DNA from 3 places in the Pseudonocardia sp. Ae505_Ps2 genome. Region 2 is predicted to be linked to each of the others. Evidence: riboswitches for the same ligand, from Rfam matches in the RefSeq annotation. Region 2 holds a riboswitch; each other region holds the start of a gene.
What was found. Region 2 has a riboswitch for S-adenosylmethionine ahead of Ae505Ps2_RS31225 (GNAT family N-acetyltransferase). Riboswitches for the same ligand answer to the same signal wherever they lie in the genome.
Positions count from the first base shown of each region.

Region 1: another riboswitch for S-adenosylmethionine. It lies ahead of Ae505Ps2_RS24625 (aminotransferase class V-fold PLP-dependent enzyme); the one in region 2 lies ahead of Ae505Ps2_RS31225 (GNAT family N-acetyltransferase).
Region 3: another riboswitch for S-adenosylmethionine. It lies ahead of thrC (threonine synthase); the one in region 2 lies ahead of Ae505Ps2_RS31225 (GNAT family N-acetyltransferase).

Region 1 covers NZ_MCIP01000001.1:5,299,307-5,306,232, reverse strand. The annotation lists gene era (GTPase Era) at 1-25, shown strand, start outside; gene recO (DNA repair protein RecO) at 46-882, shown strand; gene Ae505Ps2_RS24650 (hypothetical protein) at 1,106-1,468, shown strand; gene Ae505Ps2_RS24645 (isoprenyl transferase) at 1,522-2,322, shown strand; gene Ae505Ps2_RS24640 (hypothetical protein) at 2,343-2,735, shown strand; gene Ae505Ps2_RS24635 (DUF2795 domain-containing protein) at 2,774-3,151, opposite strand; gene Ae505Ps2_RS24630 (hypothetical protein) at 3,223-3,891, opposite strand; SAM riboswitch class IV at 3,965-4,079, shown strand; gene Ae505Ps2_RS24625 (aminotransferase class V-fold PLP-dependent enzyme) at 4,123-5,481, shown strand; gene Ae505Ps2_RS24620 (Fur family transcriptional regulator) at 5,491-5,943, opposite strand; gene Ae505Ps2_RS24615 (metalloregulator ArsR/SmtB family transcription factor) at 5,940-6,317, opposite strand; gene Ae505Ps2_RS24610 (antibiotic biosynthesis monooxygenase family protein) at 6,424-6,753, shown strand.
Region 2 covers NZ_MCIP01000001.1:3,110,677-3,117,602, forward strand. The annotation lists gene Ae505Ps2_RS14925 (ABC transporter permease) at 1-606, shown strand, start outside; gene Ae505Ps2_RS14930 (glycine betaine ABC transporter substrate-binding protein) at 603-1,643, shown strand; gene Ae505Ps2_RS14935 (ABC transporter ATP-binding protein) at 1,624-2,472, shown strand; SAM riboswitch class I at 2,630-2,722, shown strand; gene Ae505Ps2_RS31225 (GNAT family N-acetyltransferase) at 2,944-3,465, shown strand; gene Ae505Ps2_RS14945 (amino acid ABC transporter permease) at 3,462-4,421, shown strand; gene Ae505Ps2_RS14950 (amino acid ABC transporter ATP-binding protein) at 4,418-5,197, shown strand; gene Ae505Ps2_RS14955 (ABC transporter substrate-binding protein) at 5,233-6,219, shown strand; gene Ae505Ps2_RS14960 (LysR substrate-binding domain-containing protein) at 6,231-6,926, opposite strand, start outside.
Region 3 covers NZ_MCIP01000001.1:5,341,083-5,348,008, reverse strand. The annotation lists partial or broken gene Ae505Ps2_RS34310 (ComEC/Rec2 family competence protein) at 1-659, shown strand, start outside; gene thrC (threonine synthase) at 903-2,171, opposite strand; SAM riboswitch class I at 2,178-2,331, opposite strand; gene holA (DNA polymerase III subunit delta) at 2,472-3,440, shown strand; gene rpsT (30S ribosomal protein S20) at 3,554-3,817, opposite strand; gene cynS (cyanase) at 3,988-4,452, opposite strand; gene lepA (translation elongation factor 4) at 4,687-6,549, shown strand; gene Ae505Ps2_RS24830 (MarR family transcriptional regulator) at 6,637-6,926, opposite strand, start outside.

The sequences.
Region 1 (6,926 bases), 2.2 Mb from region 2:
GCAGCTGCGCAAGCTGGGGTTCTGAGGAGAACCTAGACTGGGTGGATGGCCCAGCTCTACCGCGACACCGGGATCGTGCTCCGGGTGCAGAAGCTGGGCGAGGCGGACCGGATCATCACGATGCTGACCCGTCAGCACGGCAAGATCCGGGTGGTCGCCAAGGGCGTGCGCCGCACCCGGTCGCGGTGGGGCGCCCGGCTGGAGCCGTTCAACCACGTCGACGTCCAGTGCTACACCGGGCGCACGCTCGACGTGGTCACCCAGGCCCAGACCGTCGACGCGTTCGCGCCGGCGATCGTCGCGGACTGGTCGGCCTACTCCTGCGGCTGCGCGATCCTGGAGACCGCGGACCGGCTGGTGTCCGAGGAGGGCGAGCCGAGCCTGCGGGTCTACCTGCTGCTGCTCGGTGCCACCCGGGCGCTGGCCGACGGCGCCCGCGAACCGGCCCTGGTGCTCGACGCGTTCCTGCTGCGGGCCATGAGCCATGCGGGGTGGGCGCCGTCGCTGTCGGACTGTGCGCGCTGTGCGACGCCCGGCCCGCACCGGTCGTTCACCGTCGCCGGGGGCGGCATGGTGTGCCCGCGCTGCCGCCCGCCGGGTTCGGTCACCCCGGCCCCCGAGACGGTGGCCCTGCTCATGGCGCTGCTGCACGGTGACTGGGACACCGCCGACGCCTCGGGCACCCCGACCCGGCGGGAGGCCAGCGGCCTGGTCGCGGCGCACCTGCAGTGGCACCTGGAGCGCCAGCTGCGCTCGCTGCCCCTGGTCGACCGCCGCGCCCGGGTCCGGCCCGCCGCCGTCGTCGCGCCGGGTGCGCCGGGGACCGCCCCGGAACCGCCGGACGGCGGTGCGCCGACACCTCCGGACGCGCTGTCCGACTAGTGCGATCGGCCCGGTGTCCCGATCGGGCTGCCGTGAGCGGCCCGTATGCTTCGTCGAGCGGTTGACGTTCCCGGTGCGCCGCCCGCCGCGGTGCCGCCGGTCGCGGCGCACGGCGCTTCCGCCGACTCCACCGGGTGAACGTCGCTCAGGACAGGCAACCGGTTGCGCGGTCTCGTTATCCTCCTGTGATCGAGGGGACCCCAGCCCCGTCGGAGAGGCAGTCGTGAACCGACCCCACACACCGCCGCCGGACGACGACCACACCGCTCGCACCCATCGTCTCCCGGCCGCGACGCAGCGGATCCCGGTGCCGCCCACCCAGCAGCTCCCGGCCCGCACCGAGGTCATGCCGGAGTCCCCGCAGGACGGGCCGACCCGTGCGATGCGTCAGGTCCGGGCCCGCACCGAGGACGGCGCCTGGCCGGCCATCCCGATGCTGCCGGTGATCCGGCCCGACGAGTCCGAACCGCTGTCGGAGGTCGACCGGGTCCACGGGCACCGCGGGATGCGCCGGCTGCGCGAGACCATCGAGCGGCTGGAGGACCCGGCCGTGCCGGCCTGGCCCCGGCCCGACCAGCGCGACTGAGCCCGACCACCGCGGCCGAGCCCGGCCATCGGCCCCGACGTAGGGTCGGTGACGTGCCGTTCCAGCCTCCCGCACCGCATCCGTCCGGTGCCCGGCCCCCGGCGATCCCGCCGGAGCTGGTGCCGGGCCACGTCGCCCTCGTCATGGACGGCAACGGCCGCTGGGCCAACGCCCGTGGTCTGCCCCGCACGGAGGGGCACAAGCGGGGCGAGGCGTCGCTGATGGACGTCGCCCGCGGCTGCATCGACCTCGGTGTGCGCTGGCTGTCGGCGTACGCGTTCTCCACCGAGAACTGGCGGCGCAGCCCCGACGAGGTCCGGTTCCTGATGGGCTTCAACCGCGACGTCATCCGCCGCCGCGTCGACGAGATGGACGCGATGGGGGTCCGGGTCCGCTGGGCGGGCCGCCGCCCGCGGCTGTGGCGCTCGGTGATCAAGGAGCTGGAGATCGCCGAGGAGCGCACCCGCGGCAACGACGTGCTGAATCTGACCATGTGCGTCAACTACGGCGGCCGCGCCGAGATCGTCGACTCGGTGCGCCAGATCGCCCGGCTCGCCGCCGAGGGCCGGATCAACCCCGACAAGATCGACGAGCGGATGCTGGCCCGCCACCTCGACGAGCCGGACATGCCCGACGTCGACCTGTTCGTGCGCTCCTCGGGGGAGCAGCGGACCTCGAACTTCCTGCTCTGGCAGAGCGCCTACGCCGAGATGGTCTTCCTGGACACGCTGTTCCCGGACTTCGACCGGCGCCACATATGGCAGGCGATCGAGATCTACGCACGCCGGGACCGGCGTTTCGGCGGGGCCGTGGACGCCGCGACGGGCGACGCCGCGACGGGGGTGACACCGTGACCACCGATGTGATCACGGGGATGCTCGCCACCGCGAAGGGTGCGCTGGAGCGGTTCCACGACGTCACCGCCGACGACGACGGCGCGCTGACCTTCGCCCACGGCGGCGTGCTGTGCGTGGTGCAGGGGACGGAGCTGGAGGAGGGGCTGCCCGTCCTCAACCTGACCTGCGTCGTGGCGTGGGACCTGCCGGACTCCGCCGACCCGGAGCACGACGTGCCGCGACGGGTCGGGCTCGGGGTGGGGGAGGGCCTGTTCGGCACGCCCCGGGTGGTGCGCGGCGAGCGCGGCTGGGACGTGACGCTGCGCTACGCCTTCCCCGCGGCCGGGCTGGGCGAGGGTCCGATGGGGACGCTGCTCATGCTCGTCGTGTCCTCCGCGTCGAGCATGCGGGCCGAGCTCGTCGGCGGCTGACCGGCCGGCCAGGGCGGTGCCCGCCCCGGCCGCGCGGGTCACTTCTTGCGGTTGGTGCCGAGCTCCTCGGCGATCGGGTTGACCGGGTCCACGTCCTTCGTGGACTCCGACAGCCCGGGACGGGTGTGCTCGGTGCGCCGCTGCGCGCGCAGCTGCTCGGTCTCCTCGGCCGACTCGTCCGCGGTGTCGCCCGAGGTCTGGCGCGCCGGGTCGTCGTCGGCCAGGTCCACGGCGGCCACCACGGCGGCGATCGAGGCGTAGTGCTCCTCGGCCGGCACCGCCCGCAGGGCCTCGACCGTCGCGGCGTCGGCCTCGTTGCGCTCGGCGGTCCACGCCAGGTCGTCCTTGCCGGCGGGGAACTCCAGGCCGTGCAGGGCGGTGCGGACGGCGTCGGACGTCGTCGTGCGAGTGGTCATGAGGTCACCTCTCGTCGGGATGTGTCCCGACCGGGTAGCCGCTGTGCGCCGGATGATGCATCCGGCGGGGATCAGTTCCCCGGGCCGTCCGCGGTGCCGTCCCGGGTCACCGCGTCCTCCGGGGCCGCCTCGCCGCTGCCGTCGAGGTGCACCAGCGGCAGCCCCGCCAGCTGGCCCGCGGTCATCCCGTGCGCGACGCCGAGGACGTCGTTCTGGGACTTCTTCATCCGGGCGTCCACCAGGCCGGACAGGCTGTAGGCGACCCGGCCGAGCAGCCGGACCGTCGTCTCGTCGACGAGCGGGCGCGGGGTGGAGACGACGGCGACGCCCCGGGGCGTCCCGTCGTTGGACTGGGCCACGCCGATCGAGTACGACTCGCGCGGGTTCACGTGCCGGGAGGCGTAGTGGTCGCGGAGCTTGAACACCATGTCGTGGAACCCGCTGACGTCCCCGTCGAGCTCCAGCGACGTCAGGTCGTCGGTGGTCAGCGTCTTCGTCCGGCCGGAGAAGCACCGCACGTAGCCGATCAGGGCGCCGGTCCACAGGGCCTCGACCAGCGCTGGGTCGGCGTCCACCCGCACCGGCCCGGACTCGGGTCCGCCCAGGGCGGTGACCAGGTGCTCGCAGCAGCGCAGCACGTACTGCAGGTCCTCGAAGACGGCGGCGAGCTGGGCCAGCTCGCCGGACTCCGGGACGTCGATCCGCCGGACCGTGGTGGGCGCGGGGTGCGTGTCCGTCATCGGTCAGACGCTATCCGGGGTGGCGATGCTCACGTGTCTCCATCTGAGACGGTCTGCTAGTTTCGTCGCCGAAGGTCACGAGTGCCAGCGCGAAGCCCCGGCTCGCTGGACGGCAACCCTCCTCCGCGGTGGGGTGCCCCGGGTGATGACCGGGCCGACGCGACACCCGCAGTCGGCAAGCGCGGATCCGTGCGCCACGCCGGGTCCCCGAGATCGGCCGGAGGCCCGATCATGACCCTCGCCCTGCCACGTCCCGTCCAGCACGCCCTGCCCCGCGTCGTCGGTGCGGACCTCACGGTCCCGCTCGTCGACGGCCGGTGGGCCCGCTACTGCGACCTCGACTCCGCCGCGTCCGCGCCGGCGCTGGAGCCGGTCGCCGCGCACGTCGCCGAGGTGCTGCCGTACCACGGCAGCGTGCACCGCGGCGCCGGCTGGACCTCGAAGGTCTGCACCGCGCTCGTGGAGAACGCCCGCGCCGACGTCGCCCGGTTCGTCCGGGCCCGCGCCGACGACGTCGTGGTGTTCACCCGCAACACCACCGATGCGCTCGGCCTGCTCGCCCGCGCCGTCCCCGGCCCGGTGGTGACGCTGGACCTGGAGCACCATGCGACGCTGCTGGCCTGGCGCGACCGCGAGCACCGCGTCGTGCCCGCCGCCGCCACCCTTGCCTCGACGCTCGATGCGTTGCGGGCCGAGCTCGCCGCCCGTCCCGACGCCGCGCTGGTCGCGGTCACCGGGGCGTCCAACGTGACCGGCGAGCTCCTCCCGGTCGCCGAGATCGCGCGGATCGCGCACGCCGCGGGTGCCCGGCTGTGCGTCGACGCCGCCCAGCTCGCCCCGCACCGGCGCGTCGACCTGGCCGGGTGGGACGCGGACTACGTCGCGCTGTCCGGGCACAAGCTCTACGCGCCCTACGGCGCCGGGGTCCTCGTCGGCCGCCGGGACTGGCTCGACGCCGCCGAACCGCACGTCGCGGGCGGGGGAGCGGTCCGATCCGTGTCCGTCGCCGACGGCCCGGGCGGCGGCACGGTCACGGAGTGGCTGCCGTCGCCGCAGCGGCACGAGGGCGGCACCCCGAACGTCCTCGGTACCGCCGCACTCGGCGCGGCCTGCCGGACCCTGGACCCGCTGATCGACGACATCGTGCCTGCCCACGAGCGCGAGCTCGCCGACCGTCTGCACGCCGGCCTGGCGACGGTCCCCGGCCTGCGGGCCCTGTCCTGCTTCGACGACGCGGGCGACCGCACCGCGACCGTCTCGTTCACCCTGGGCGAGCTGCCCGCCGGGCTGGTCGCGGCGGCGCTGTCGGCCGAGTACGGCATCGGGGTCCGCGACGGCCGGTTCTGCGCCCACCCGCTGCTGGCGCGGCTCACCGGCGGCCGCGACGCCGTGCGCGCGTCGCTGGGCCTGCGCACCGGCTCCTCCGACGTCGACCGGCTGGTCGACGCGCTGACCGATCTGGCACGGCGCGGCCCGGCCTGGACCTACGCCCTCGTCGACGGCCGGTGGGCGCCGACCCCGGACCCGCGCCCGGCGGACCCGTTCGCCCGCGACCGGGAGCTGCCCGCCGTCCCCGGCTGCGGGGACTGAGCCCGGGCCTCAGCCCGCCGAGCAGCGGCCGCAGAGGCCGAAGATCTCGAGGGTGTGCGACACCTCGGTGAAGCCGTGCTTCTGGGCGACCGACTCGGTCCAGGACTCGACCGCCGGCCCCTCGATCTCAACGGCGGCGCCGCACCGGCGACACACGAGGTGATGGTGGTGGTGCTCGGTCTCGCAGCGCCGGTAGACGGCCTCGCCGGACGCGACCCGCAGCACGTCGACCTCGCCGCCGTCGGCGAGGGTCTGCAGGGTCCGGTAGACCGTGGTCAGGCCGATGCCCTCGCCGGCGCGCCGCAGCTCCTCGTGGATCTCCTGGGCGGACCGGAAGTCGTCCAGCCGGTCCAGTAGCGCGGTGACGGCGGCCCGCTGCCGGGTGGCGCGGATGCCGCGCGGCCCGGCGGTGGACCGCTCGGTGACCGCCGCCGCGGTCGTCCGGCCGGTCGTCTCCGTCACGTGTCCTCCTCGACGTGGGCGACGGCGTCCACCACGATGTGCGCCAGGTGGTCGTCCACCAGCGAATACAGCACCTCGCGGCCCTTCCGCTCGCCCTCGACCACCCCGGCGGCCTTGAGGACCCGCAGGTGCTGGCTGATCAGGGGCTGGGTGACCCCGAGCGCGTCCACCAGGTCGTGGACGCACCGCGAGTGTTCCAGCAGCTGCAGCACGATGGCGATCCGGACCGGTGCGGCGAGTGCCCGCAGCAGGTCGCCCGCGGCGGCCAGCGTGCGCGGGTCGCGGGTCGGGCCCGGCTCGGGCGCGGGGTGGTGGTCGTCGTCCGCGCCCGGGCCGGCTCCCGGTGCGTGCGTGGTCTGGGCTGCGGCAGACATGTGGTGGACCCGTCCGTTCCCCCGGAGGCGGCGGCCACACCCTCCGGCGCTGCTGTGCCGTACAGGCCGCACCCGACATGGTAGGCGTGTTCGTTATCGTCGCGCCGTGCTGCTGGTCTGCCGCTTCCGCGTGTCTCCCTCCGAGGAGGCCGCGTTCACCGCGCGTGTGGCCCGCGCCCTGGAACTCCTCGCCGCCCGGCCGGGCTTCCGCGGGGGTGAGGCGGGCCGGGCGATCGAGGACGCCGGGCAGTGGGTCCTGACCGTCCGCTTCGACTCCGTCGACGCCTACCGGCGTGCCCTGGGGCCGTTCGAGGTCCGCGAGCACGTGCACCCGCTGCTGGCCGAGGCCGACACGACCACCGAGGCGACCTACGAGTCCCTGGTGACCGTGACCCCCGGCGCCGCGCCCGTCCACCACCCCAGCCTGTTGAGCTGACCCTCGGACCTCGCGCACCGTCCTGCGACCTCGCAGCCGTTGCACACGGTGCGAGGTCGCAGGAACCTGTGCGAGGTCGGTCGGGCGGAGCCACCGCGGCGGGGTCGGGGGGCAGGGGCAGGGAGTGGGGATACATGGCGGGTCGGTAATCTGGGATGCCCCGTATCCGGGGA
Region 2 (6,926 bases):
TACCTGCTGTGGGAGCACCTCTACATGACCCTGCGCCGGGTCCTGGCCGGTGTCGTCCTCGGTGTGGTCGTCGGTGTGCTGGTCGGTCTGCTCATGGGCACCGTCGGCTGGGTCCGCCGGGTCCTGGAGCCGTGGCTGACGTTCCTGCGGGCACTGCCGCCGCTGGCGTACCTCTTCCTGCTGGTCATCTGGCTGGGCATCGACGAGGCACCGAAGATCACCCTGCTCGCGCTCGCCGCCTTCCCACCGGCGGCCGTCGCCACCACGGCGGCCGTCGCCGCCGCACCGGTCGGGCTGGTCGAGGCGGCCCGCGCGCTCGGCGCGACCCGCGGCCAGGTGGTGCGGGACGTCATCGTCCCGTCGGCGCTGCCGGAGACCTTCACCGGCATCCGGCTGGCCGTCGGCATCGCCTATTCCTCGGTCGTCGCGGCCGAGCTGTTCAACGGCATCCCCGGCATCGGCGGGATGGTCAAGGACGCCAGCAACTACAACAACACCCCGGTCGTGCTCGTCGGCATCTTCGCGATCGGCATCTCCGGCCTGGTGATCGACGCGCTGCTGCGCGCCGTCGAGCGCCGCACCGTTCCGTGGAGGGGACGAGCATGACCATCCGCACCCGACTGACCGCACTGCTCGTGGGCCTGCTGGCTGTCGGCGTCCTCGCCGGCTGCGCCGTCGGCCCTGCCGGGCAGGACTCCGGCAAGCCGACCATCCGCATCGCCTACCAGAGCTTCCCCAGCGGCGACCTGGTCGCCAAGCACAACCGCTGGCTGGAGGACGCCCTGCCCGACTGGAACGTGCAGTGGACCAAGTTCGACTCCGGCGCGGACATCAACACCGCGTTCGTCGCCGGTGAGCTGGACTTCGGTGCGATCGGGTCCAGCCCGGTCGCCCGCGGGCTCTCCGCGCCGCTGAACATCCCGTACCAGGTCGCGTTCGTGCTCGACGTCGCCGGCGACAACGAGGCGCTCGTCGCCCGCAACGCCACCGGGATCACCGACGTCGCGGGGCTGCGCGGCAAGCGGGTCGCCACCGCGTTCGCGTCCACCTCGCACTACAGCCTGCTCGCCGCCCTCGACCGTGCCGGTCTGAAGCCCACCGACGTGCAGCTGATCGACCTGCAGCCGCAGGCCGCGCTGGCTGCCTGGGAGCGCGGCGACGTCGACGCCGTCTACACCTGGCTGCCGACCCTCGACGAGCTCCGCAAGACCGGGAAGACCCTGGTCACCAGCCGCGAGCTGGCCACGGCCGGCAAGCCGACCCTCGACCTGGGGGTGGTCTCCACCCCGTTCGCCGAGCAGCACCCCGAGGTCGTCGACACCTGGCGCAAGGTCGAGGCCCGCGCCCTGGAGACCGTGCGCAACGACCCGCAGGCCGCCGCGCAGGCCGTCGCCGCCGAGATCGGCACGACCCCCGAGAACGCCGCGTCCCAGCTGAAGCAGGGCGTGTTCCTGTCCCCGCAGGAGCTGGCCTCCGCCGAGTGGCTCGGCACCGACGGCGCCCCGGGCAACCTCGCCCAGAACCTGCAGAGCGCCGCCCAGTTCCTCGCCGCGCAGAAGCAGATCCCCACGGCGCCGGACCTCGCGACCTTCCAGAAGGCGATCTACACGAAGGGTCTCCCGGATGTCCTCGCCGCAGGCTGACACCGACGCCGACACCGACACTGATACGGACCCCGACACCGGGGCCGCGGCGGGGGAGGGAGTGCCGGCGATCGCCGCGTCCGGGCTCGGGCACTCCTACCCGGGCCGCCGGGACCGGGTCCACGCGCTCGGACCGCTCGACCTGACCGTCGAGCGCGGCGAGTTCCTGGTGCTGGTCGGGGCCTCGGGCTGCGGCAAGTCGACTCTGCTCCGGCTGGTCGCCGGGTTCGAGCGGCCCACCGACGGGACGCTGACCGTCGCCGGCCGGGCACCCGAGCCGGGTGTCGGCGCCGGCGTGGTGTTCCAGCAGCCGCGGCTGTTCCCGTGGCGCAGCGTCGGCGGCAACGTCGACCTCGCCCTGAAGTACGCGGGGGTGAACCCGTCCGACCGTCCCGTGGCCCGCGAGGGGCTGCTGGAGCGGGTCGGGCTCACCGGTGTCGCGGACCGGCGGATCTGGGAGATCTCCGGCGGCCAGCAGCAGCGGGTCGCGATCGCCAGGGCGCTGGCCGCCGACCGGGACCTGCTGCTGCTCGACGAGCCCTTCGGCGCGCTCGACGCGCTCACCCGCGAACGCCTGCAGGACGACGTGCGCCGGGTCAGCCACGAGACCGGCCGGACCAGCGTGTTCGTCACCCACTCCGCCGACGAGGCGGTGTTCCTCGGCTCCCGGGTCGTGGTGCTCACCGCCCGCCCCGGACGGATCGCGCTGGACCTGCGGATCGACCTGCCGCGCTCCGGTGTGGACGCCGAGGCGCTGCGCGGCTCGCCGGAGTTCGCCGAGCTGCGGGCCCGGGTCGGGGCGGCGGTGAAGGAGGCCGCCGCGACCTGAGCACCCCGCTCCGCGGCGCGGGTGGGTCGTCCGGCGATCCGCCCGCGCCGACGGGGTGCGCCACTGCGCCCGGGCACCGTGCCGTCCCACTGTGATGCCACGACCGATCTCCCGGTCCGCGCTTGACACCGGATCGGTGCGTCGGCTGCAGTGGTGAGGTCCATCCAGAGCGGTCGAGAGTCCCGGCTCGTCGACGCCGCAGCAACCCGCCCCGTTCCGGGCAGGGTGCTACCGCCGGGTCCGATGGGAGACCCCGATGCCCCACCGCCCCGCGAGGCACCGGCCCGACGCCGGGCAGCGGGCCCGGATCCGGCTGCGCTGGGTCCGTCGCCGGCACGTCGACCTGTGCCGCACCGGCGCCGCGCTCTGTCGCTGACCTCTCCACCCGTGCCCCGCACCGGACCGCCCGCCACCGCGGCCGGCCGGTCCCCGCCTGCCCGAGGGCAGCGCTCGCACCGAGAGGTCCCCACCGTGACCGCGCTCCACCCCGCCCCGCCCACCACCTCCGCCCGCCCGGAGGTCCGCTGGGTCGCCTACACCGACCCGCTCGTCCGCCCGATGCTGGTCGAGCTCGACCAGGAGTACGGCGTCCGCTACGGCCACACCCTCGGCGACCTCGACGCCGAGACCCTCCGCGAGGCGAGCCGGTTCGCCCCACCGTCCGGCGGGGTGGTCCTGCTGCTCGACGGCGGTACCCCCGTCGCGGGGGGCGCCTTCCGCCGGTGGGACTCCGACACCGCCGAGCTCAAGCGGATCTGGACCGGCTCGGCGTACCGCCGCCGCGGCCTGGCCCGCCGGGTGCTCACCGAGCTGGAGGACACGATCGCCGCCCGCGGCTACCGGCGCATCTACCTGACGACCGGTCCGCGCCAGCCCGAGGCCCGCCACCTCTACCTCGCCGCGGGCTACACGCCGCTCTACGACCGGACCCTGCACCCGGAGACGGTCGGGCCGCACCCGTTCGAGAAGTACCTGACCGGGGGCTTCGCGTGAGCAGCCGCACCGAGGCCCGGGCCGCCCCGGGCGCCGTCCCGCCCACCGGGGACGACGACGCCGGCCTGCGGGTCGTCCCGGCCCGGCACCCGTGGCGGTGGGCGGGGACCGCGGTGGTGGCGGTCCTGGCCGCGATGGCGGTCAACGCGCTGGTCACCAACCCGGCCTGGGACTGGCCGACCGTCGGCCGCTATCTGTTCGCCCCGTCCATCGTGAACGCGGTGCTGCTGACGCTGCAGCTCACGGTGCTCGGCATCGTCGTCGGGTTCGTGCTCGGCACGGTGCTCGCGGTGATGCGGCTCTCGCCCAACCCGCTGCTGCGCTCGGTCAGCTGGACCTACATCTGGATCTTCCGGTCCGTGCCGCTGATCCTGCAGCTGCTGTTCTGGTACAACCTCGCCCTGCTCTACGACCGGCTCTCGATCGGCATCCCGTTCGGTCCGTCGTTCGTCGAGTTCGGCACGATGGAGCTGGTCAGCCCGGTCACCGCCGCGGTGCTGGGGCTCGGCCTGCACCAGGCCGCCTACGCCGCCGAGGTCGTGCGCTCGGGGTTCCTGGGCGTCGACGCCGGCCAGCTGGAGGCCGCCACCGCGCTCGGCATCCCGGCCTGGCGCCGGTTCCGGCGGATCCAGCTGCCGCAGGCGATGCGGATCATCGTCCCGACCGCGGCGAACGAGCTGATCGGCCTGGTCAAGGGCACCTCGGTGGTCTACATCATGGCGCTGTCCGAGCTCTTCTACCAGGTGCAGGTCATCTACACCCGGACCGGACGGGTCATCCCGATGCTGCTGGTCGCCGCCGTCTGGTACCTGGTGCTGACCAGTGCGCTGTCGGTCGGCCAGTTCTACGTCGAGCGGTACTACGCCCGCGGCGCGCAGCGCACGCTGCCACCGACCCCGTTGCAACGCGCGCGGGCCGCGGTGTCCGGACGGCGCCGGCGGGGGGCCACGGCATGACCGCCGCCGGCACTGCCCCGATGGTGGAGCTGCGCGGGGTGCACAAGAGCTTCGGTCCGCTGCCGGTGCTGCGCGGGGTCGACCTGACCGTCGCCCCCGGCGAGGTCACCGTCGTCATCGGGCCGTCCGGGTCGGGCAAGTCCACCCTGCTGCGCACCATCAACCACCTGGAGAAGGTCGACCGCGGCACGGTCCGGGTCGGCGGCGAGCTGATCGGCTACCGGCGGGTCGGCGCCCGGTTGCACGAACTGCCGGAGCGGCGCATCCTGCGCCGGCGCAGCCGGATCGGCTTCGTGTTCCAGAGCTTCAACCTGTTCGCCCACCTGACGGTGCTGGAGAACGTCGTCGAGGCGCCGCTGTCGGCGCAACGCCGCGACCGTGCCACCGTCCACGCCGAGGCCCGTGAGCTGCTCGCCCGGGTCGGGCTCGCCGACAAGGCCGACGAGTACCCGCGGCGGCTCTCGGGCGGTCAGCAGCAGCGCGTCGCGATCGCCCGCGCGCTCGCCCTGCACCCGCAGCTGCTGCTGTTCGACGAACCGACCTCCGCGCTCGACCCGGAGCTCGTCGGCGAGGTCCTCGAGGTCATCTCCGATCTCGCCCGGGACGGCACGACGATGGTCGTGGTCACCCACGAGATCGGCTTCGCCCGCGAGGTCGCCGACACCGTCGTGTTCCTCGACGAGGGCCGCGTCGTCGAGTCCGGCCCGCCCGCCGCGGTGCTCGACACCCCGCGTGAACCCCGTACCCGCGCCTTCCTCGGCGCGGTCCTGCGCTGACCCCGGTCTGCGCCGACCTCCCCACAGGAGTATCGATGTCCCGGATCCCCCGGCCGCTGCGCCACCTGCGCCTCGCGGCCGTCGCCCTCGTCCTGCCCCTGGTCGCCGCCGTCGGCTGCGCCGGCGCCGATCCCGACCAGGCCGCCCCGGTGGACCCCGGGACGGCGGTGAACACCAGCCCGGAGCAGAACCGTGTCCGTGCGGACCGCATCGAGGCCATCGCCGCGACGGTCCCCGCCGCGGTCCGCGAGTCGGGAGAGCTCACCGTGGCCACCACCGGCAGCGGGAACCCGCCGCTGTCCTTCCGCGCCGACGACGACCGCACCGTCATCGGCGTCGAGCCGGACCTGGCCCAGCTCGTCGCGGACACGCTCGGGCTGCGGCTCGACCTGCAGCCGACGTCGTGGGAGAACCTGTTCCTCGGGGTCGAGTCCGGCACCTACGACGCGGGGTTCTCCAACATCACCGTGACCGAGGAGCGCAAGGACAAGTACGACTTCGCGACCTACCGCGTCGACACCGTCACCTTCGAGGCCCGCAACGCGGGGAGGGTGGAGCGGATCGAGAAGCCCGCCGACATCTCCGGGCTCACCATCGGTGTCGCGCCCGGCACCAACCAGGAGCAGATCCTGGTCGAGTGGAACCGGCAGAACGAGGCGGCGGGGGTCGCACCGGCGACGATCCAGTACTACCAGAACACCGGTGACTACTACCTCGCCCTGGACTCCGGACGCCTCGACGCCTACCTCGGCCCGAACCCCGGCGTCGCCTACCACGTCGCCACCGGTGGCACGACGAAGGCGGTCGGCTCGCTCAACGGCGGCGGCGGGGGAGTGCAGGCCGACATCGCGGCCATGACCCGCCGCGGCGACGGGCTGGTCGGCCCGATCCACGAGGCGATCGACGCGCTCATCGCGAGCGGCAAGTACGGCGAGGTGCTGGCGCGGTGGCACCTGGAGAACGAGGCGCTGCAGGACTCCCGGATCAACCCGCCCGGGCTGCCGCGCCGGGCGGCGTCCTGAGCGGCGAGCGGTCAGCCGGCCGGGGGCGGGTGGTCCCCGGCCGGCGGCAGCACCGCGGCCAGCGCCGCGCTGGCCGTCTCGACCAGCCGGGGGTCGGCCCCGGCCCGGACCCGCAGGTGCAGCGGCTCCGACGGCGCCCCGGGCAGGTCGGTGCACTCCTCCAGCCCCTCGGGCGGGTCGCCCAGCCCGGCGACGAGCGCGACCCCCAGACCACCGCGCACCGCGTTCAGCACCCCGGCGAGGTAGGCGGCCTCCCCGACGACGGTCGCCGCCATCCCGGCGGCGGACAGCGTCTGCAGGGCGCGACGCCGGATGGTGCACGGCGAGTCGATCACGACCAGCGGCACCGGACCGTCCGCGGGACGACGCCAGCCCGGCGCCGCGTACCAGGTCAGCGGGATCGCCCCGGCGGCGACGCCGGGGCCCTCGACCACGTCGCCGATGTACATCGCCAGATCGAGCGTGCCGCGGTCGACGGCGTCGTTCAGCCGGCTGGAGCGGTCGAGCCGGAAGCGCACCGCGGTACCGGGGAACACCTCCTGCAGCCGCTCCATGACCCGGGGCAGCAGCTCGTCCGCGGCGTGCTCGGTGGAGCCCAGCACCAGGGACTCGCGGGTGTCGCCGACGCCGAGACGGCGCAGTGCGTCGTCGTGGGCGGCCAGGATGCGACGGACCTCGCCGAGCAGCGCCTCGCCCTCGGCGGTGAA
Region 3 (6,926 bases), 2.2 Mb from region 2:
GGGTGCCGCGCCTGCGGACGCTGTTGCTGGCGCTGCTGGTCGGGCTCCTCGTCGTCCTCGTCCCGACCCGGTTCGCCCCGCCCGGCTGGCCGCCCACCGGGTGGCGGATGGTGGCCTGCGACGTGGGTCAGGGCGACGCGCTCGTCCTCGCCACCGGCACCCCGGGGCACGCCGTCCTGGTCGACACCGGGCCGACGGACGACGCCGTCGACACCTGCCTGGACCGGCTCGGGGTCCGGGTCCTGGAGCTCGTGGTGATCACCCACTTCCACGCCGACCACGACGGCGGCCTCGCCGGCGCGCTGCGCGGTCGGGCCGCGGGCGGGATCGCCGTCGGGCCGGTGCGGGAACCGGCGTCGGGGCTGCGCGAGATCACCCGGCACGCCGAGCGGGCCGGGGCTCCGGTGGTGGGGCTCGTTCGCGGGATGGAGCTGGGGTGGCCGGAGCTGCGCCTGCAGGTCCTCGGCCCGGTCCACCCGCCCCTGACGGTCGACGGCGGCGACGGGACGGCGGTGAACGACATCTCGCTGCTGCTGCGCGCCACCACCCCGGCCGCGACGATCCTGCTGACCGGCGACGCCGAACTGGCGGCCCAGGACGACCTGCTCCACTCCGGGGTCGACCTGCGGGCCGAGGTCCTGAAGATGCCCCACCACGGGTCCCGCAAGGTGGTCCCGGACCTGATCACCGCCGTCGCGCCGCGTGCGGCGGTGATCAGCGTCGGCAACGGCAACAGCTACCGGCACCCCAACCCGGAGCTGGTGGACCGGCTGGCCGGGGCGGGCGTCGTCGTCGCACGCACCGACCGGTCCGGTGACCTGGCCCTGACCGGCGACGACCCGGCCGGGCTGACGGTGGTCGCGCGTGGCGACCCCCGTCCGGCTCCCGGCCGGCGGGGCCGGTCAGCCCCGGTTCGCCAGCGCCTCGCGGACCGCGGAGGACGTCGACGGCACGGTCGCCGTCGGGCCGACCTCGCCGGAGACGGCGTCGAGGGTCTTGAGCCCGTCACCGGTGATCATCAGGACGGTCTCGGCGTCGGGGTCGAGCGCCCCGGCCTCGAGCAGCTTCTTGGTGGTCGCGATGGTGACCCCGCCCGCGGTCTCGGCGAACACGCCCTCGGTGCGGGCCAGGAGCCGGATGCCGGCGACGACCTCCTCGTCGGACACGTGCCCGACCGAGCCGCCGGTGCGGCGCACCGAGTCGAGGACGTACGGACCGTCGGCCGGGTTGCCGATCGCCAGCGAGCGCGCGATGGTGTCCGGCTTCTGCGGCTGGATCACGTCGTGACCGGCCTCGAAGGCCCGCGCGACCGGCGAGCAGCCGGTGGCCTGGGCACCGAACACGGTGTACGGGGTGGGCTCGACCAGACCCAGGGTGCCGAGCTCGGTGAACCCCTTGTCGATCTTGGTGAGCTGGGAGCCGGATGCGACCGGGACGACCACCTGCTGCGGGAGCCGCCAGCCGAGCTGCTCGGCGACCTCGTAGCCCAGGGTCTTCGAGCCCTCGGCGTAGTACGGGCGGACGTTGACGTTCACGAACGCCCAGTCCTCGTGCTCGGCGGCCAGCTCGGTGGCGAGCCGGTTGACGTCGTCGTAGTTGCCGTCGACGGCGAGCAGGGTGCCGCCGTAGACCGCGGTGGTGACGATCTTCGCCTGCTCCAGGGAGGACGGGACCAGCACGACCGAGTCCCAGCCGGCGCGGGCGGCCGCGGCGGCCACGGCGTTGGCGAGGTTGCCCGTGGAGGGGCAGCACAGCACCGAGAAGCCGAGCTCACGGGCGGCGGCGAGCGCGACGGCGACGACGCGGTCCTTGAACGAGTGCGTCGGGTTGCCCGTGTCGTCCTTGATCCAGATCTTGCGGACGCCGAGCGCGCGGGCCAGGTTGTCGGCCTCGATCAGCCGGGTCAGGCCGGGCTCGGTGTTCGCGTGCTGCTCGACGGTCGAGGGGACCGGCAGCAGGTCCTTGTAGCGCCAGATCGACTTCGGGCCGGCCTCGATGGAGGCGCGGGTGACCGTCGGGAAGTCGTAGGCCACCTCGAGGGGGCCGAAACAGCGCGGACACGCGAACTCCGCGGCGAGCGGGGTCTCGTGGCGGCACTCGCGGCACGCGAGAGCGCGCGCGGAGCCCAGGTCGTAGGCAGAGGTGGTTTCGGGCGCAGCAGTGAGAGTCACGAGATCTCCTCATCTGTCCCGCCGGAGGTGGCGGGCCGGAATTGGCACCGTGTTCGTCGACGTCCTCGCCGCGCGGAAGGCGCAGGTCTGGGCGGATCGTCGTGCGACGCCGGTTGCCGGGGCTTCAACGGGCCGTTCCCTCTGCCCCTCTGGATGAGCCATATGCGGTTGTGGTGCTCCGGACGCCGAGCGCCGGAATCGACGACGACGGTACGCGAACGGGGCACCGCACCGCCAGACGAGGTCGTCGTGCCGGGACGCGGCTCACCCGTTGTCGGGGGTGTGGGCCACCATGGGGGTGTGAGCAGCACGAGCGAACCGGGCCCGCTGCAGCTGGTCGTCGGGGACGAGGAGTTCCTGGCCGAGCGGGCGGTGTCCGACCTGGTCCGGCGCGCCCGGCAGCGCGATCCGGAGACCGAGCTGCGCCGCTTCCGCACCTCCGAGGTGGCACCCGGCGAGCTCGCCGGGCACCTCAGCCCCTCGCTCTTCGCGGAGGGCAGGGTGATCGTGCTCACTCATGGCCAGGATGCGAACAAGGACATGACCGCCGCCCTCGCCGACTACGTGAAGGACCCGGCCGACGGGATCGTGCTGGTGGTCCAGCACGCCGGGGGGGCGAAGGGCAAGGCGGTCCTGGACCTGATGCGCAAGGCCGGGGCGCACACCGTCACCTGCAACCGCATCACCCGCGCCGACGAGCGGTCGGACTTCGTGCGCGACGAGGTGCGTCGCCACGGCGGCACCATCACTCCCGGTGCGCTCGCGGTACTGGTCGAGGCGGTCGGGTCGGACCTGCGGGAGCTGGCGGCTGCGGCCGGGCAGCTCGTCGCGGACACCGGCGGCGCCGTGGACGAGGCCGGGGTGCGGCGCTACCACCGCGGCCGGGCCGAGTCCTCCGGCTTCGCGGTGGCCGACGCGGCGGTCGCGGGGGACCGGCGGGCGGCGATGGAGGCGCTGCGGTGGGCGCTGGTGCTCGGTGTCCCGCACGTCCTGATCGCCGACGCGCTCGCGGACTCGGTGCGCACCCTGGCCAAGGTCGGCTCGGCCGGGCGGGGCGACCCGAACCGGCTGGCCGGTGAGCTGGGCATGCCTCCGTGGAAGATCCGTAAGGCCCAACAGACGGTCCGGCAGTGGCGTCCGGAGCAGCTCGCCGTCGCCATCGCGGCGACCGCCCGGGTGAACGCCGACGTCAAGGGCGTCGCCGCGGACGCGGGGTACGCGTTGGAGCGGGCCGTGCTGGCGGTCGTGTCCGCCCGCACCCCGCGCTGAGCCCCGCGCCCGCAGCACGCGCACGGGCTCCGGCCCGGGGGCACGACAGGTCCGGAAACACGACGACGGCGCCACCCCGATGGGGCGGCGCCGTCGTGGGGAACCGGGGTGGCTCAGGCCTGGACGTCGTTGAGACGCTTGGCCAGGGCCGACTTGCGGTTCGCTGCCTGGTTCTTGTGGATGACGCCCTTGCCGGCCGCCTTGTCGAGGGCCTTGGCCGCCTTGCGCTGCAGCTCCACGACGTTGTCGGCGCCGGAGTCGGCGGCCTCGCGGAAGTGGCGGATCGCGGTCTTGACCGACGACTTCACCGACTTGTTGCGCTGCCGGCGCTTCTCGTTGGTCTTGACACGCTTGATCTGCGACTTGATGTTGGCCACGTCTGCCTCTGGTCTTCCTGCCTGCTGGTCGGCTGGTCTTGTGTACGTCCGGGTCCGCTCCGGCGGCACCGAACAGCATCACTGGAGAGAGGGTCCAGGCCGTTTCGGGCGAGCACGCCGAGCGCTCGACGCACAAGGTTACCAGCGGCGTCCTCGCCCCCTGTTCCGGGTCACCAGACGCGGTAGGGCAGGAACTTCCCGTTCAGCGTGATCACGGCCCGGTCGCCCTTCGGGTCGGCGACGCGCTGCAGGTCCAGCTCGAAGTCGATCGCGGACACGATGCCGTCGCCGAACTCCTCGCGGACCAGCTCGGAGATCGTCGTGCCGTACACCTGCACCATCTCCGAGAGGCGGTAGACCAGCGGGTCGGTGAGGTCCACCGCGGCCGCGCCGCGCTCCGGCGGGAGGGTGAGGGCGTCGACGACGTCGTCGTCCAGGTCCAGCAGGGAGCCTGCGGCCTCGGCCTGCTCGCGGGTCAGCGTCTGCTGCCCGAGCAGGGCCGAGGTGGACCACTCCAGCGAGCGGCCCAGTGCCTCGGCGATCTTGTCCCAGGTCAGGCCCAGCTTCTTCTTCCGGGCGAGCACGACACGCGCCGCGCTCAGCCGGTCGAGCGGGGGGACGGGGGTGACCGACACGGTGACTCCTCCGGGTTGGGGACTGGGCTCCTGGCCGTTCGATCGTGCGCGATCGGCCGCGTCGGGGCAACGCGGGGACGCCCGGCGTGAACAGCGTGTGACGACCTGCGGTGCCACCACGGCGGCCGCCCGGCCCGACATGGGACGATGGGTCCCAGTGCCCCGAGCCCCGAGTGCCCTGAGCACCCGAAGTGCCCGAAGCCCCACGCATGAGCGAAAGCCGAGTACAGCCGAGTGACGACGTACGCCGACCGCACGTTCACCCCGCCGGAGCGCATCCGGAACTTCTGCATCATCGCCCACATCGACCACGGGAAGTCGACCCTGGCCGACCGGATGCTGCAGGTCACGGGGGTACTGAGCGATCGTGACGCCCGGGCCCAGTACCTGGACCGGATGGACATCGAGCGCGAGCGCGGCATCACGATCAAGGCGCAGAACGTCCGGCTGCCGTGGACCGCGAAGAACGCCGACGGCGTCGAGACCGAGCACGTGCTGCATCTGATCGACACCCCGGGCCACGTCGACTTCACCTACGAGGTGTCCCGGGCGCTCGAGGCGTGCGAGGGCGCGATCCTGCTGGTCGACGCCGCGCAGGGGATCGAGGCGCAGACCCTGGCCAACCTGTACCTGGCCATGGAGAAGGACCTGCACATCATCCCGGTCCTCAACAAGATCGACCTGCCTGCCGCGGACCCGGAGCGCTACGCCGCGGAGATCGCGCACATCACCGGCTGCGAGCCGGAGGACGTGCTGCGGTGCAGCGCGAAGACCGGTGAGGGTGTGGAGGCGGTGCTCGACGCCGTCATCGCCCAGGTCCCCGCCCCGGTCGGCGACGCCGACGCGCCCGCCCGGGCGATGATCTTCGACTCGGTCTACGACACCTACCGCGGCGTCATCACCTACATCCGCGTCGTCGACGGGAAGCTCTCGCCGCGCGAGAAGATCAAGATGATGTCCACCGGCGCCGAGCACGAGCTGCTCGAGATCGGCATCGTCTCCCCGGAGCCCAAACCGTCCGACGGCCTCGGCGTCGGCGAGGTCGGCTACCTCATCACCGGGGTGAAGGACGTCCGCCAGTCCAAGGTCGGCGACACCGTCACCTCCAAGCGCAACGGGGCCACCGACCCGCTGACCGGCTACCGCGAGCCGCAGCCGATGGTCTACTCCGGGCTCTACCCGATCGACGGGTCGCAGTACCCCGACCTGCGCGAGGCGCTGGACAAGCTGCAGCTCAACGACGCCGCCCTCACCTACGAGCCGGAGACCTCGGCCGCGCTCGGCTTCGGCTTCCGCTGCGGCTTCCTCGGCCTGCTGCACCTGGAGATCACCCGCGAGCGCCTCGAGCGCGAGTTCGACCTCGACCTGATCTCCACCGCGCCCAACGTCGTCTACCAGGTCACCACCGACGACGGCGAGGAGATCGAGGTGACCAACCCCAGCGACTGGCCGGTGGGCAAGGTCGCCGAGGTCCGCGAGCCGATCACCAAGATCACCATCCTGGCGCCGTCGGAGTTCGTCGGCACCATCATGGAGCTGTGCCAGAGCCGGCGCGGCCAGCTCGGCGGGATGGACTACCTGTCCGAGACCCGCGTCGAGCTGCGCTACACGATGCCGCTCGGTGAGATCATCTTCGACTTCTTCGACAACCTGAAGTCGCGCACCCGCGGCTACGCCAGCCTCGACTACGAGGAGGCCGGCGAGCAGGTCGCCGACCTGGTCAAGGTCGACATCCTGCTGCAGGGCGAGGCCGTCGACGCGTTCTCCGCGATCGTGCACAAGGAGTCGGCGTACTCCTACGGCACCTCGATGGCGACCAAGCTCCGCGAGCTCATCCCGCGCCAGCAGTTCGAGGTGCCGATCCAGGCCGCCGTCGGCGCCCGGATCATCGCCCGCGAGACGATCCGCGCGATCCGCAAGGACGTCCTCGCCAAGTGCTACGGCGGCGACATCTCCCGCAAGCGCAAGCTGCTGGAGAAGCAGAAGGAGGGCAAGAAGCGGATGAAGACGATCGGCCGCGTCGACGTCCCGCAGGAGGCCTTCGTCGCCGCGCTGTCCACCGGGGGCGGTACGGCCACCGAGAAGCCCAAGAAGTAGCCCCGGACGCGAAGCGGGCCCGACTCCCAGCGGGGGAGTCGGGCCCGACGTGTACGTGGTGGGGGGGGCGGGGAGCGCGGGGGCCGCTTACATGGCCAGGCCTGCCCGGGGGCCGGGGATCGGCCCGTCGCACGGCGCGGGCCGGGCGGCGGGGGCACGGCGCGGCGACAGGATGCGCTGCACCCGCTGGCAGACGGACTCGACGACCGTCCGTCCCTCGGCAGACAGGTGCACCAGCACACGGCGCCGGTCGAGCGGGTCGGCCGACCGGTAGGCCAGCTTCTTCTCGACGAGGCGGTCCACGATCCGGGTGGCCGTGGGGGCGGGCAGCGACGTGTGTCCCGCGACCTCGCCCATGCTGCGGCCGGTGCCGCGGG